Regions from separate parts of the Streptomyces sp. NPDC048441 genome, predicted to be linked through region 1. Evidence: riboswitches for the same ligand, from Rfam matches in the RefSeq annotation. Region 1 holds a riboswitch; the other holds the start of a gene.
The links. Region 1 has a riboswitch for cobalamin ahead of ACGFSB_RS13870 (ABC transporter substrate-binding protein). Riboswitches for the same ligand answer to the same signal wherever they lie in the genome.

Region 2: another riboswitch for cobalamin. It lies ahead of metE (5-methyltetrahydropteroyltriglutamate--homocysteine S-methyltransferase); the one in region 1 lies ahead of ACGFSB_RS13870 (ABC transporter substrate-binding protein).

The regions. Positions count from the first base shown of each region.
Region 1 covers NZ_JBICXM010000005.1:38,800-45,794, reverse strand. Annotated here, with positions in the region: gene ACGFSB_RS13885 (MBL fold metallo-hydrolase) at 1-537, shown strand, start outside; gene ACGFSB_RS13880 (ABC transporter ATP-binding protein) at 549-1,337, opposite strand; gene ACGFSB_RS13875 (FecCD family ABC transporter permease) at 1,334-2,365, opposite strand; gene ACGFSB_RS13870 (ABC transporter substrate-binding protein) at 2,362-3,375, opposite strand; cobalamin riboswitch at 3,528-3,714, opposite strand; gene ACGFSB_RS13865 (VOC family protein) at 3,722-4,207, opposite strand; gene ACGFSB_RS13860 (helix-turn-helix domain-containing protein) at 4,213-5,100, opposite strand; gene ACGFSB_RS13855 (haloacid dehalogenase-like hydrolase) at 5,284-6,432, shown strand; gene ACGFSB_RS13850 (asparaginase) at 6,429-6,995, opposite strand, start outside.
Region 2 covers NZ_JBICXM010000008.1:17,502-24,496, reverse strand. Annotated here, with positions in the region: gene metE (5-methyltetrahydropteroyltriglutamate--homocysteine S-methyltransferase) at 1-1,894, opposite strand, end outside; cobalamin riboswitch at 2,055-2,273, opposite strand; gene ACGFSB_RS20895 (hypothetical protein) at 2,356-2,724, shown strand; gene ACGFSB_RS20890 (carbohydrate ABC transporter permease) at 2,768-3,601, opposite strand; gene ACGFSB_RS20885 (carbohydrate ABC transporter permease) at 3,608-4,453, opposite strand; gene ACGFSB_RS20880 (ABC transporter substrate-binding protein) at 4,567-5,811, opposite strand; gene ACGFSB_RS20875 (fumarate reductase/succinate dehydrogenase flavoprotein subunit) at 5,979-6,995, opposite strand, start outside.

The DNA of each region.
Region 1 (6,995 bases):
CTGCTCGCCGACATACCCCTCACCCTCACCACCCCCGGTGGCGGACGCCGCCTGCGCGACAGCCTGGGGGACAGAGTGAAGGATCTCGGCGACTGGGAGTCCGTCGAGCTCGACCGGCCCGGCGGCGGGCAGGTGACCGTGACGGGCGTGCCCGCCGTCCACGGTCCCGGCAGGCGCGAGGACGTCGAAGCGATCACCGGCGAGGTTGTCGGCTTCGTCCTGACCGGTGATGGCCTTCCCACCGTCTACGTCAGCGGCGACAACGCCTCGCTCACCGCGGTCAAAGAGATCGCCGAACGGTTCGGGCCCGTGGACACCGCCGTCCTTTTCGCCGGTGCTCCCCGCTTCCCGTTCCTCTTCGACGGGGCGCCCATCGTCCTCGACAGCGCCCAGGCCGCCGAAGCCGCCAAGATCCTCGGGGCGCGCCGCGTCGTTCCCGTCCACTTCGACAGCTGGGCCCACTTCACCGAAGGGCGCGAGGAGTTGGCTTCCGCCTTCGCCGCCGCAGGGCTCGCCGACCGTCTTCAGCTGGCCTGACAGAGGGGAACTCAGCCTCGTAGGAAGCGGATCGATGGGCGTCGGCCCTCGTCCTCCGTCGTCACCACCGCCCTCACCCCGTAGACCTTCGCTATCAGCTCCTCCGTGATCACATCCGCCGGTGTGCCCGACGCGTACGCCACCCCCTCGCGCAGGACGAGCACGTGGTCGCAGAACATCGCCGCCAAGTTGAGGTCGTGCAAGGCGATCACGCTGGTCAGGGGGAGGTCCGCCACCAGGGAGAGGAGGTCCAGTTGGTGTTGGATGTCCAGGTGGTTGGTCGGTTCGTCCAGGAGGAGTTCCTGGGGGGTCTGGGCCAGGGCCCTGGCTATTTGGACTCGTTGGCGTTCGCCGCCCGAGAGGGTGTGCCAGGACTGGGCGGCCCGGTCGGACAGGCCCGTTCGGGTCAGGGCATCGCGAACCGCCTCCTCGTCCGCGGGAGTTGAGGGCGACCACGCCCTTCGGTGCGGGATACGACCCAGGCGTATGACCTCTTCCACCGACAGCTCGACCTGCGTCGTGGCGTCCTGGTCCACCACCGCCACCCTGCGTGCCACCGTGCGGCGGCCGACCTCCCTCAGCGGGTGGCCGTCCAGGGTGACCACTCCCGATGCCGGGGCCAGGACGCCCGCCAGGATGCGGAGGAGGGTGGACTTGCCCGAGCCGTTGGGGCCCAGGAGGCCGACCGTGGATCCGGGGGGTGGGGCCAGGGTCACTCCGTCGACTATGAAGTTGCCGCCGGCCGTCCTGCTCACCCGGTCGGCCCGTAGGCCATCGGCCCTGGGAGCCGCCGGAATCATGTCGTCTTCCGCGTGCGGTAGAGGACCAGGACGAATGCCGGGACCCCGATCAGGGACGTCACCACTCCCACCGGGACCTCCTGCGGGTCCAGGACCGTGCGCGCCAGCGTGTCCACCCATACCAGGAACACCGCGCCCGCCAGTGCCGTGACCGGGAGCAGCCGCGCATGGCCCGAACCGACCAACATGCGCGCCGCGTGCGGCAGGACGAGGCCTACGAAACCGATGGCGCCCGCGCTGCTGACCAGGGCCGCCGTCAGCAGGGCCGTGGTGGAGAGCAGGATCAGGCGGGTACGGGCGACGTGCACGCCCAGCGTCGCCGCCGCGTCCTGGCCGAACGCGAACGCGTCCAGCGTGCGGGACTGCGTCAGGCAGACGGTCAGCGTCACAGCCAGGACCGCCCCGCACATCCAGACGTCGGTCCAGCCCACCCCGCTCAGCGAGCCGAGCAGCCAGAACAGGACCCCGCGCGTCGTCTCCGCGTCGCCCGCCGTCATGATCACGAACGAGGTGATCGCGGAGAAGAGTTGCATCGCCGCCACCCCGGAGAGCACCACCCTGTCCGCGCTCCCGCCCAGGGTGTGGCTGAGCAGCAGCACGAGTGCGAACGAGCAGACCGCCCCCGCGAAAGCGCCCGCCGAGACCGACACCGCTCCCCCGCCGACCCCCAGGACGACGACCGCGACCGCCCCCGTGGACGCGCCCGAGGAGACGCCGAGCACGAAGGGGTCCGCGAGGGGGTTGCGCAGGAGGGACTGGAGGACCGTTCCGCAGACGGCCAGGCCGGCGCCGCAGACCGCCGCGAGGAGCGTGCGCGGCATCCGCAGGTTCCAGACGATGCCGTCCCTGATGGGCGTCAGCTCCGCCTCTCCCCAGCCCAGGTGAGCCGCCACCGCCGACCATACGTCCGGTACGGAGATGTCCGCGGGGCCGATGGTGACGGCCACCGCCACGGAGAGGAGGAGGGCGCCGATGCCCGTCGTCCAGAGCAGGGCGTGGCCTATACCGCCCGGGACGGCTCTCCTCACTTGGCCAGCCCGAACTTCCGCAGTGCGTCCGCGACTTGTTCCACGCCGTCCACCGTGCGGATCGTCGGGTTCATCGCCTGGCCGCTCAGCAGCACGTACCGCTTCTTCTTCACCGCGGTCAGGTTCTTGGTGACCGGGTCGGACTCCAGGAACTCGATCTTCTTCTTCGCGCTCTCGGCCGTCTGCGACTTGCGCGTGAGGTCGCCGATGACGAGGACGTCCGGGTCACGGTCGGCCACCGTCTCCCAGTTGATCTGGGGCCACTCCTCGCGGGTGTCGTCGAAGACGTTCTTCGCGCCCAGTTCGCGGGTGATGATGCCGGGCGCTCCGCAGCAGCCCGCCATGTAGGGGGCGTCGGAGTTGGCGAACCAGTAAAGGAGCGTCGTGTCGGAGGCGTTGATGTTCTTCATGGCCTTCGCCACCCGGCCCTTGAGCTCCGCGATCAGGCGTTCGCCGCGCTTCTCCACGCCGAACACCCGTGCTAGGTCCCGCACTTCGCCGTACACCGTGTCCATGGTCAGCGTCTTGTCGCGGCTGCCGTCGCCGTCGCCGCTGTTGTCCTTGCCCGCGCAGTCGGAGGGCGAGACATAGGCGGGTACGCCGAGTTCGGCGAACTTGGCGCGGTCGGCGACGCCGCCCTTGCTGACCGTCGCGAGGAAGGACGCGGTGACGAAGTCCGGCTCCTTGGCGAGCACCTTTTCGAAGGAGGGGTAGCTGTCAGCAAGGCGGTCGACCTTGTCGTTCTCCTTCTCCAGGCCCTCCAGCACCGGGTCCGTCCAGGTGCCGGTGCCTGCCATGCGGTCCGCGAGGCCCAGGGAGAGCAGGATCTCGGTGGAGCCCTGGTCGAGGGAGACCGCCCGCCTGGGCGGCGCCTTGATCTCCGCCTTCTTGCCGCAGGAGGTGAGGGTCAGCGGGTAGCCTGCCGCCTTCTCTTCCGTGGTGGAGGTGGCCTGCGAGCCGCCGCAGGACGTCAGCGTGACGGCCAGGCCTGCGGCGACGAGGACGGGCATACGTACGCGCCAGGCTGATGCGCGACGGGCTGATACGCGCCGGACTGATGCGCGACGGACTGATACGCGACGGGCTGTGGAGGACACACGATCCCTTGAGTCTCACGGCTCATACGCGGAGCCTGGCCTGCTTCATCACCTCCGCCGCCCGGTGCGGGGGCGAAGGCGCCAGCAGGTCTTCGGACTCGGGGATCGGCCGGACGGGACGCCTTCCCAGGCGTCCATGGACGCCCAGTGGCTATGGCCCCGCCCGTCCTCCCTCACCGCTGCGCGTCAGTTCCGGATTCGCACCGGATTCCCTGGCCCTGGTGTGGGTTGACTGGCGCTCGCAAGCTATCACGCAGGGTCAGGACGGCTGCTCGGGCCTCGGTGCGCCGCGGTACGTGCCGAAGGACCATTTGTTGCCCTCGGGGTCGGCGATCGCGAACTCCCGGCTGCCGTACGGCTGGTCCTCGATCTCGCGGATGATCTCGACCCCGGCGGCGGTGAGGCGCTGGTAGAGGTCGTCCACGTGGTCGGTGACTACGTACGCGCCGAAGGTGCCCGGCTTCAGGCACCAGTCCTGGGACTTCTCGTCGTACGAGCCGAGCATCACGGCACCGCCCTCGGGCCAGTCGAGCTCGGCGTGCGCCACGCGGTCGCCGTCCTCGTAGACGGCGGTACGCAGGAAGCCGACCGTGCCGACCAGGAAGTCGATCAGGGCGGGGGCGTCATTGGCCTGGAGCGTCGGCCAGACGTCGGGCGCACGCCCGGCAGAGGCGGAGGCAGGGGCGGAGGCAGGGGCGGAGGTGGAGGCGGACTGGGGCTGCTGCTGCTTCTCGGTGGTGTCCATGGGACCTACTCTTCTCCCCCTCCGTAGCTTCCGGCTTGGATATTCCGGCACTCTTCGGCCAGCCAGCCGCTGGGACTGACGCCGGTGTACTGCTGGAAGTCCCGCACCAGGTGGGAGTGGTCGTAATAGCCGCAGTCGGCTGCCACGCGGGCCAGGTCAGGGGCGGTGCCCGCGGCCACGGGACGTACGACGGCGTTCCGTGCGCGGTGGAAACGCATCAGACGACCGGCCTGCTTGGGGCTCAGGCCCGTCTCGGCGCGGAAGAGCGTGGTGAGGCGGCGCTCGCTGAGCGCGACATGCCGGGAGAGGCCGCGCAGCGTGCCCACGCCCCGGTGCCGGGCCAGCCAGGCCCACGCCTCGGCGACCTCGGGGCGTACGGAAGCCCTGCCGCCGGAGTCGGCATCGGCGTCCGCCGCCCGCTGCCTCAAGTAGGCGGACAGGGAAGCGAAGCGCTCCTCCCAGCCGGACTGCTCGCACAGCAGCTCCCGTACGTCGGCGGCGCGTCGCCCCATCACCTCCGAACCCGGCGTCACCAGGTCGCCCGCCAGTTCCCCGGCCGGTACGCCGAGCAGGGCGCGGGCGGCGAGCGGATGCACGGCGAGCTGGATGCCCGCCTCGTGCTCGGGCCTGACGACGTACGCCGGGGACTGGTGCAGGCCACCCGTGACGATGTCCGCGCGGAACGCGTCGCTGCCGCGCGCCTGCTCGGGGGTGAGGCCGCTGATGACGGGGCCGTCCAGCGAGAAGATCAGCGTCAGATACGGGGACGGCAGTCCGCGGTGCAGTCCTGGCCGCTCGCCCGTGGTGCGGTAGCCGACCGCTGACACCACCATGCCGTCGAGCCGCGGGACGGCCCGCACGAACTCCCGGGAGGCGGTCTCGGCACTCTCCATGCAGTCAGTATGCGACGGGCGGGGCGCCGGGGCAGCGCCGACCGTCCCATGCCGCTACCCGTTCCCCCGCGTCCCACTCCCGCCACATCCGGTGATGTCGATCATGGGAATCCGCCGCCTGACCCCATACGATGACCCGCCGCCTCGGACGGGGCGCAGACCGCTCTCAGGGGGCACAAAACCATGGCAGTAACGGCAAAGGGCAAGGGCAAGCTGGCCGTCCTCGGCACGGCGGGTGCGCTCACCGCGGCCGTCCTCGCGGGGACGGCGCTCTGGCCGAGCACGGACGCGACGGCCGCCGACGACTCGGCGAAGACCGAAGCGGCGGCTGCGAAGGCCGCCACCGAGCTGCGGCACTGGCCCGAGCCGGTCGCGAAGAAGCTCGGCAAGGTCATCGCGAAGAACGGTCACAAGGGCGCGTACGCCGTCTTCGACGCGGACAACACGACGTACCGCAACGACCTGGAGGAATCCCTCCTCCCCTTCCTGGAGATGAAGGGGGTGCTGACCCGCAAGACGATGGACCCGTCGCTGAAGACCATCCCCTTCAAGGACACGGCGAAGCACAAGGAGAGCCTCTACAGCTACTACAACCGGCTCTGCGAGGTCGACGACCAGATCTGCTACCCGTGGGCCGCGCAGATCTTCTCCGGTTTCACGCTGAAGCAGCTCAAGGGCTACGTCGACGAGCTCCTCGCGTACGACAAGCCGATCCCCGCCGAGTACTACGAGGACGGGAAGCTGACCAAGACCGAGGTCGAGGCGCCCGAGTTCTCCCCCGGTATGCAGGAGCTCTACAAGACGCTGCGGGGGCACGGCATCGAGGTGTACGTCGTCAGCGCGGCCAGCGAGGACCTGGTGCGGATGGTCCTCGGCGACCCCAAGTACGGCTACGACGTGAAGCCCGAGAACGTCATCGGCGTCTCCATGCAGCTCAAGAACCGCAAGACCGGCGAGGTCACCAGCTCCCGCAAGGAGATCGCCGAGGGCCGCTTCGACGAGAAGAAGCTCGCCGGGCGTGAGCTGACGCCGAACCTGTGGGCGCCGCTGACCTGGTACGAGGGCAAGCCCGCGGCCATCAACACGTACATCGACGAGTGGAAGAAGCCGATCCTCGCCGCGGGCGACACCCCGCTCAGCGACGGCCCGATGATGTTCCACTCGGCGGATGTGGCGCACGGCGGTGTGCGGGTGTGGGTCAACCGCAAGGACTCGTACATGAAGCAGCTGGACGGCATGAAGCGCAAGAACGCCGACCGGCAGCGCGAGCTCGGCCAGAAGGTGACCGCGGACAAGCGGTGGCTGACGGTGACGCCGGACGAGATCGGCTAGCTCTCCTGTCCCTCCCGCAGGGTGAGGAAGGCGTCGGCCGTCTCCGTACGGTCGGCGCCGTCCGCCAGGAGTGCATGCAGGAGGAGCCTGGCCTTGGGGGCGTCCAGGGGGCCCGCGGAGATGAGGCCCCGCCCGAGCAGGTCGTACTCGGAGCCGGGGCCGCGGTAGGTGTGGCTGAGCAGCGGGCCCGCGCCGGTGCGGGACGCGAGCACCACCGGGATACGGGTGGTGAGGGCGGCAAGGGGTTCGACGAGCCAGGTCGGTACGTGGCCCGCACCGAAAGCCGCGACGACCAGGCCGTCGAAGCGGTCGTCCACGGCTTCGAGCAGTTCGCCGCGGTCGCCCATGGAGAGGGTGAGCAGTGCTACGCGGGCGGGGGCTCCGAGGCGGAGGGGCCGTCGGACGGTGGGGTGCGCGGGGCGGAGGTGGATGCGGGGCACGCCTTCGGTGACCGTGCCGAGGGGGCCCGCGCCGGGGGACGCGAACGTCGCGATGGACGTGGTGTGCGTCTTGCGTACATGTCGCGCGGCGTGGATCTCGTCCGCGATGACGGTGAGGACGCC
Region 2 (6,995 bases), on a different contig from region 1:
AGGCGGGGCGGTCGGCGGCGCGCAGCGGGAGCGTCTCGCGCAGGGCGGGCTCGTCGACCTGGATGACCGAGGCGCCCTCCGTCTCCAGGTCGTCGACCTCGTCGCGCAGGGCGAGGGCGACCTGGCGTGCGGTGTCGCCGAGCGGCTGGTCGTCGCGTACGAAGGACCAGGCGAGCATCGTCACAGGTCCTGTCAACATGCCCTTGACCGGGCGGTCGGTGAGCGAGTTCGCGTAGCCGGTCCAGCGGACGGTCATCGGCTCGGGGCGTGAGATGTCACCGGCGAGGACCGGCGGGCGTACATAACGGGTGCCGTACGACTGGACCCAGCCGTGCTGCGTGGCGAGGTAGCCGGTGAGCTGCTCGGCGAAGTACTGCACCATGTCGTTGCGTTCGGGCTCGCCGTGCACCAGGACGTCGATGCCCACCTTCTCCTGGAAGGCGATGACCTCGCGGATCTCGGTCCTGATGCGCTCTTCGTAGCCATCCGTGTCGATGCGTCCGGCGCGCAGGTCGGCGCGGGCGGTGCGCAGTTCCGTGGTCTGCGGGAACGAGCCGATCGTGGTGGTGGGGAGCAGCGGCAGGCCGAGGTGGGCGCGCTGGGCGGTGGCCCGCACCTCGTACGGTGCGGAGCGGCGGCCGTCGGCGTCGGTGACGGCGGCGACGCGGGCCCGGACCGCCGGGTCGCGGGTGATGGAGGAGTGCTGACGGGACGCCAGATCGGCCCGGTTGGCGGCGAGTTCGGCGGTGATCGCCGAGGTTCCTTCGGTGAGGCCGCGCGCGAGAGTGACGATCTCGGTGGTCTTCTGGCGGGCGAAGGCCAGCCAGCGCAGGATCTGCGGGTCGATGTCCCGCTCGGCGGCGGCGTCGATCGGCACGTGCAGCAGTGAGCAGGAGGCGGCCACGTCCACCCGGTCGGCGAGGCCGAGGAGGGTGCCGAGGGTGGAGAGCGACTTCTCGAAGTCGTTGATCCAGATGTTGCGGCCGTTGACGACGCCCGCGACAAGGCGCTTGCCGGGCAGCCCGCCGACGGCGGCGAGGCCGTCCAGGTTGGCCGCGGCGGCTTCGGTGAAGTCGAGCGCGAGGCCGTCCACCGGGGCCTTCGCGAGCACGGGCAGTGCGTCGCCGAGCCGGTCGAAGTAGGAGGCGAGCAGCAGCTTCGGCCGGTCGGTGAGCCTACCGAGTTCCCGGTAGGCGCGGGAGGCGGCGTTGAGCTCGGCCGGTGTGCGGTCCTGGACCAGGGCGGGCTCGTCGAGCTGCACCCACTCGGCGCCCGCCGCACGGAGATCGGCGAGGACCTCGGCGTACACGGGAAGGAGCCGGTCGAGCAGGGTGAGCGGTTCGAAGTCGGCGGCGACGCCGGGGGCGGGCTTGGCGAGCAGGAGGTAGGTCACCGGGCCGACGAGGGCCGGGCGGGCGGTGTGGCCGAGAGCGAGGGCTTCCGTCAGCTCGGCGACCTGCTTGGTGGAGTCGGTCGCGAAGACGGTGTCAGGGCCCAGCTCGGGGACCAGATAGTGGTAGTTGGTGTCGAACCACTTGGTCATCTCGAGGGGCGCCACGTCCTTGTTGCCGCGGGCCATGGCGAAGTAGCCGTCGAGCGGGTCGGCCGCGAGAGCGTCACGGTGGCGGGCGGGGACAGCGCCGACCATGACGCTGGTGTCCAGGACATGGTCGTAGTACGAGAAATCACCGGTCGGCACCTCGTCGATGCCGGCGTCGGCCAACTGCTGCCAGTTCGCACGGCGCAGGCCCTGCGCGGTCTCCTTCAGGGCGTCAGCGGTGACGCGGCCCTTCCAGTAGCCCTCGACGGCCTTCTTCAGTTCACGGTGCCGGCCTTGGCGGGGGTAGCCGTACACGGTGGCCCGTGCTGCCGCGGCTGCGGACTTCGCTGTCACGGAAATCTCCTTCGCGAGATGACTCCTGAGAATCCCGGAGACGGGACACGGACGCGAAGGGATGACGAACCGGGTGGGCCGAACCCGCGCCATCGGCGCGCTGCCCACCTGATCTGTACGCCGACCCGCCCACGAGGTCACCGGGATGTCCGCACGTGAGGGTCACGTACGGGCAACGGGCAGGTCTTCGGACTCGCGGGCACATCTGCCGAGGCAGACTCCTACTGGCCGTCGCTTCCCGGATCCTCGGCCGGATCCAGTGCGTATGACGGCGGTCGTTCCCGCTCACCGCTGCGGGGCAGTCCCGGATTCCCACCGGGTTCCCTCTTGCGACGCGCCTGTCTGGCGAACAGGGCGAACCAGCTGCACGGATCAGACTAGAGCACACACCGGGGGCGAGCCAGGATGGGGAGTCGGGGGCTACCGTGAGCCTCAGCAGTACAGGGGGAAGGGGAAGGCCCATGGAGTGGTTCTGGATCGTTCTCATCATCTTCTGGACGGGCGGCTTCGCGTGGGTGGCCGACAACGTCCGTACCGCTCTGCGCAATCGGCATGAGCGGAAGCTGGAACTGATGGAGGCGGCGAAGCAGGAACGCCTGGCTGTCGAAGCGGCATATCAGTCGCCGGAGCCGGTGTGCGGGTGCACGCACCACCTTGCCAAGCACGACAAGCAGGGGCTGTGCCATGAGCGCGTCGAGGTGCCGACGGAATGGGACGAGAACAAGAAGCCGCTGAAGTACGAGGCGGGGCAGTGCGACTGCCAGCGCTATGTGGGGCCGCAGCCGCTGTCGCAGGTGTTCGCGGAGGAACTGACGGACCGGGGCTTCTGATCTGCGGACTGACTGGCCAAGGTAGTGAGGTCATGACCGGTCCTCAGTCGATACCGGACCGCTCCACCCCCGCCACGATCCACCGCTGGAAGCACAGGAACACCACGAGGAGCGGCAGGATCGACACGGCCGCCGCGATGAACAGCTCGTGCAGCCTGATGACTTGGGAGGTGGTGAAGGACGAAAGCGCGACCTGCACCGTCCACGCGTTCCGGTCCTGCCCGATCACCAGCGGCCACAGGAAGGAGTTCCACGCGCCGATGAAGACGATCGTCCCGACGGCCGCGAAGACGGGTCGCGCGTTCGGTACGACGATGCGCCAGTAGGTACGCCAGTAGCCGAGCCCGTCGACCTGCGCTGCGTCCTCCAACTCCCGGGGGAAGCCCAGGAAGTACTGCCGGAAGATGAAACAGGCGAAGGCGGAGAACAGGGTGGGGACGATCAGGCCGCGGAGTGTGGAGATCCAGCCGAGCGACGATACGAGGACGAAGCTCGGTACGAACGTGACGGCTGCCGGGACCATCAGGGTGCCGAGGACGGCGTAGAAGACCTTGTTCGCGTGCCGGTAGGGGATGCGGGCGAGGCCGTACCCGGCGAGGGAGGCGAGCAGCAGCGTGCCGAGCGTCGTCGCGACCGCGATCAGCGCGGAATTGAGCAGGGAGCGGGCGAAGGGGACGGACGTGTCGTCGAAGAGTTCCGTCACGTTCGACCAGCGCAACTGCGGGGGAAACAGGGTCCATTCGGGCGACGTGATGTCCTGCTCGCTCGCAAGGCCGTTGCGGACGAGGAGATAGAAGGGGATCAGGAAGAGGAGGGCGAGCGCGACGAGCAGGACGATCCGCAGCGCCCGCCCCACGCGTACCAGGGCGTTGTCCATCAGTCCTCAGTCCTCCTTCCTGCCGAGTCCGAACCACCGTGCCTGACCCACCGTCACCACCGCGATGATCAACGCGAGGATCACCGCTCCCGCGCTGCCGAGCCCCAGGTTCTGCCCCTGGCCGAGGGCCGTGTAGTAGAGGTAGACGAGCGGCGGGCGTGCGTAGGGCGGGTAACCGCGGGCGTCCGAAAGGAGGTTGTAGAACTCGTCGAAGGCCTGGAAGGCGTTGACCACGAGGAGCAGGACGACCGCGACCGAGGTGGCGCGCAGCTGCGGCAGGGTGATGTGGCGGAGCACCTGCCAGCCCGGCCGTGCTCCGTCCACGGCGGCGGCCTCGTACAGGACGGGGCTGATCCGCTGGAGCCCGGCCAGAAAGAGGATCATGTAGAAACCGGCCTGGAGCCAGAGCCGCACGGTCACGATCACCAGCCAGTACCACGGCGGTTCGGTGGTCGATAGCCAGGCGATCTGGTCGCCCCCGAACCAGCCGAGCACGGTGTTGGCGAGGCCGAACCGCACACCGTTGAAGATCGACATCTTCCAGATCAGGGCCGCGACGACATAGCTGCACGCTGCGGGCAGGAAGAAGACGGACCGGAAGAAGGCCTGCGCGCGGCGCACCCGGTTGACCATCAGGGCGAGGGCGAGCGAGAGCGCGAACGTGGCAGGGACGATGAACGCGGTGAATACCAGGAAGGTCCGCAGACTGCTCGTGAACGTGCCGTCCGACAGCATCGCGCTGTAGTTGTCCAGGCCCACGAAGTCGGTGGGGGTGACGGTGTTGCGGGCGTCGAAGAAGCTGAGGCCGACGCTCCACAGCAGCGGGACGTACGTGAAGAGGCCGAGGCCGATCGCGAAGGGGCCGACGAAGACCCAGAACCAGAGGGTGCGGTTGCGTGTCCGGCGCCGCTGTCCCGCGCTCTGCGCAGCCGGTGCCGCAACTGGCCTTCTGGCGACGGAGGTTGTCACGACTTCTTCTTCACTCGGTCGAGTTCGGCCGACACCTTCCGTACGACCGTCTTCAGCTCGCTCTCCGGGTTGGCGCCGCTCTTGATGATCCGGCTCAGGGCGTCCTGGTATGCGGTCTGACTGGCCTGGGTCCACAACAGCGGCTCGGCGTAGCCGTGTTCGGTGGTGAAGCGGACGGCGTCGGCTGCCGGGCTCTTCCGCAGCCGGTCCGCCTTCTTGGCCAGCGAGAGGCGCGCCGGGATATGGAAGCCGTACGAGAGGGCGAAGTCCTCCTGGTGGTCGGTCCGGTCCACCCACAGCCACTTCACGAATTCCTTCGCGGCTTCCTTGTGCTTGCCGCGCGCGCTGACGACGGCCCCGTACGCACCCACGGGCACGGCGGGCCGACCGGACGCCCCGCTCTTAGGGAACGGCAACACCCCGAAGTCGTCGCCGAGTTCCTTCTGTACCTGGGGCAGCGCCCACAGCCCTGACCACTGCATGGCGGTAAGACCCTGGAGGAACGCGGACGGGTCCGACCAGTCCGTGGGGGCGCCGAGCAGCAGTGACTTGTCGGCGTACAGCTGATGGATCTTGCCGAGAGTGCGGGCCGCGGCGGGGTCGTCGAAGCCGACCTTGCCGTCATCCGTGATCAGCTGAAGTCCACTCGCGTACAAGGGTGTTCCACCAAGAACACCCGCACCCCCGTCATTGCCGAGGAAGAGCCCCTTCACCTTCTTCGTGGTGAGCTTCTTCGCCGCGTCGACGAGCGCGTCGAGAGTGGTCGGCGGATCGATACCGGCGTCGTCGAGCAGGCTCTTGCGGTAGTAGAGCAGCTGCATGTCGACGACCTGCGGGATGCCCCAGATCTTTCCGTCGTACGTCTTCGGGCCGAGCACGGCCGGATTGAAGTCGTCCTTGACGCCGTCGAGCAGCTCGCTGAGGTCGACGACCTGGCCGCCCTGGATCTGATCGAGGGTGGGGTCGCCCTCGAAGACATCGGGGCCGGAGTCGGTGAGCAGCGCGGCAGCGGTCTGCTCGTCGTAACTACCGGGCCGCCACTGCACGGTGACGTCCGCCTTCTGGTAGGCGGCGGCGTACTTCTTCACCGCCTGCTCGACGCCCGACTCGCCGTACTGGTGATACCACTGCGAAAGGGCCGGCCCCGAACCCCCTTCACTGCGCCCGGTGTTGGACCCACAGGCGGTGAGCAGTCCCACGCCCGCCCCCGCGGCCAGCAGTCCTCTGCGGCTGATCGTCATGGTGCGCCCCCTGTCACTCGTCCTTCGATACACAGGTCGATCATGCGCCGCCATTGCGGCAGGGGCATTGCGGCAGTGTGTAGGCGTGGCCGGATTTCTCCCTGTCGGAACGGCGGCCTCGTTCATGCGGACGCGGGGTGGTTGTGCGGACGTGGTGTGACACGGGACTACGCGAGGGCACCCGCCCGGGAAGCGTAGGCGCGGACGTCGGCATCCGGGTCGAGGACCGCCGTGGCGAGCGCGGCGCGGGCGTCCGCGCCGGCGGAGTGCTCATTCGTGGAGTGCTCTTTCGTGGAGTGCTTCAGGAGGGCAAGGACCGCGGCCTTGCGGACATCGGCGTTGGCATCGTCGAGTGCCTTGGTCAGCGCCGGTACGGCGTTGGCGCGTTCGGGATCGGCCGCGCCGAGCGCGGTGGCGGCGCCCGCGCGGACCTGCCAGGACGGGTCGGCAAGCGCGTCCACCGCCGTGACGTCGTACGGGGCGGGGCAGCCCACGGATGCCAGGGAGGTCAGTGCCGCCGCGCGGACCAGGATGTCCGCGTCGTGGAGCAGGGGAGCCAGGGCCGCCGGGGTGGCCAGGCCGCGTGCCGCTGTGACTCGGACCTCGCGGGCCGGGTCGGTGGCGGCTCGGGCGACGGCGTCCAGGGCGTCGACCGAGACCAGCGCGCGCACGGAGGCGATGCGGACCTCGATGTCCGGGTCGTCGAGCGCGAGGGCGTAAGCGGCGGCGTCTCCGAGGCGCAGGGCGCGAAGGACGTCGAGCGCGGTCGCCCGCACCTGGGCGTCCCCATGGCCGAGAGCGTCGAGGAGCCCTCGCGCCAAGTCGGGCTCCGGCACGAGGACTTCGACCAGTTCGAGCAGGGACGCGGCAGCGGCGCCGCGAACCCCAGGATCAGGGTCCGACAGTGTCTCGGCGAGCGCGGGGCCCGTCCCGGTGGGAACGGTCTCGGTGAGCGCTGCCACGGTCGCACGGCGTACGGCGGGGTCCGGGTCGGCCAGGAAGGGGCGCAGGAGGGGGAGTTCGGGCTCGTTCTCGGCGAGGGCGAGCAGTTCCAGGATGCGGGGGGAGTGGGAAGCGGCGGCCACCGTGTCCCGCGACTCGGCGGTGCTGGTGCTGGTGCTGGTGCTGGTGCGGCTGCCGGACCCGACGGGGGCGATGTCCCGCTGCCCGGCGGTGGCCACCTG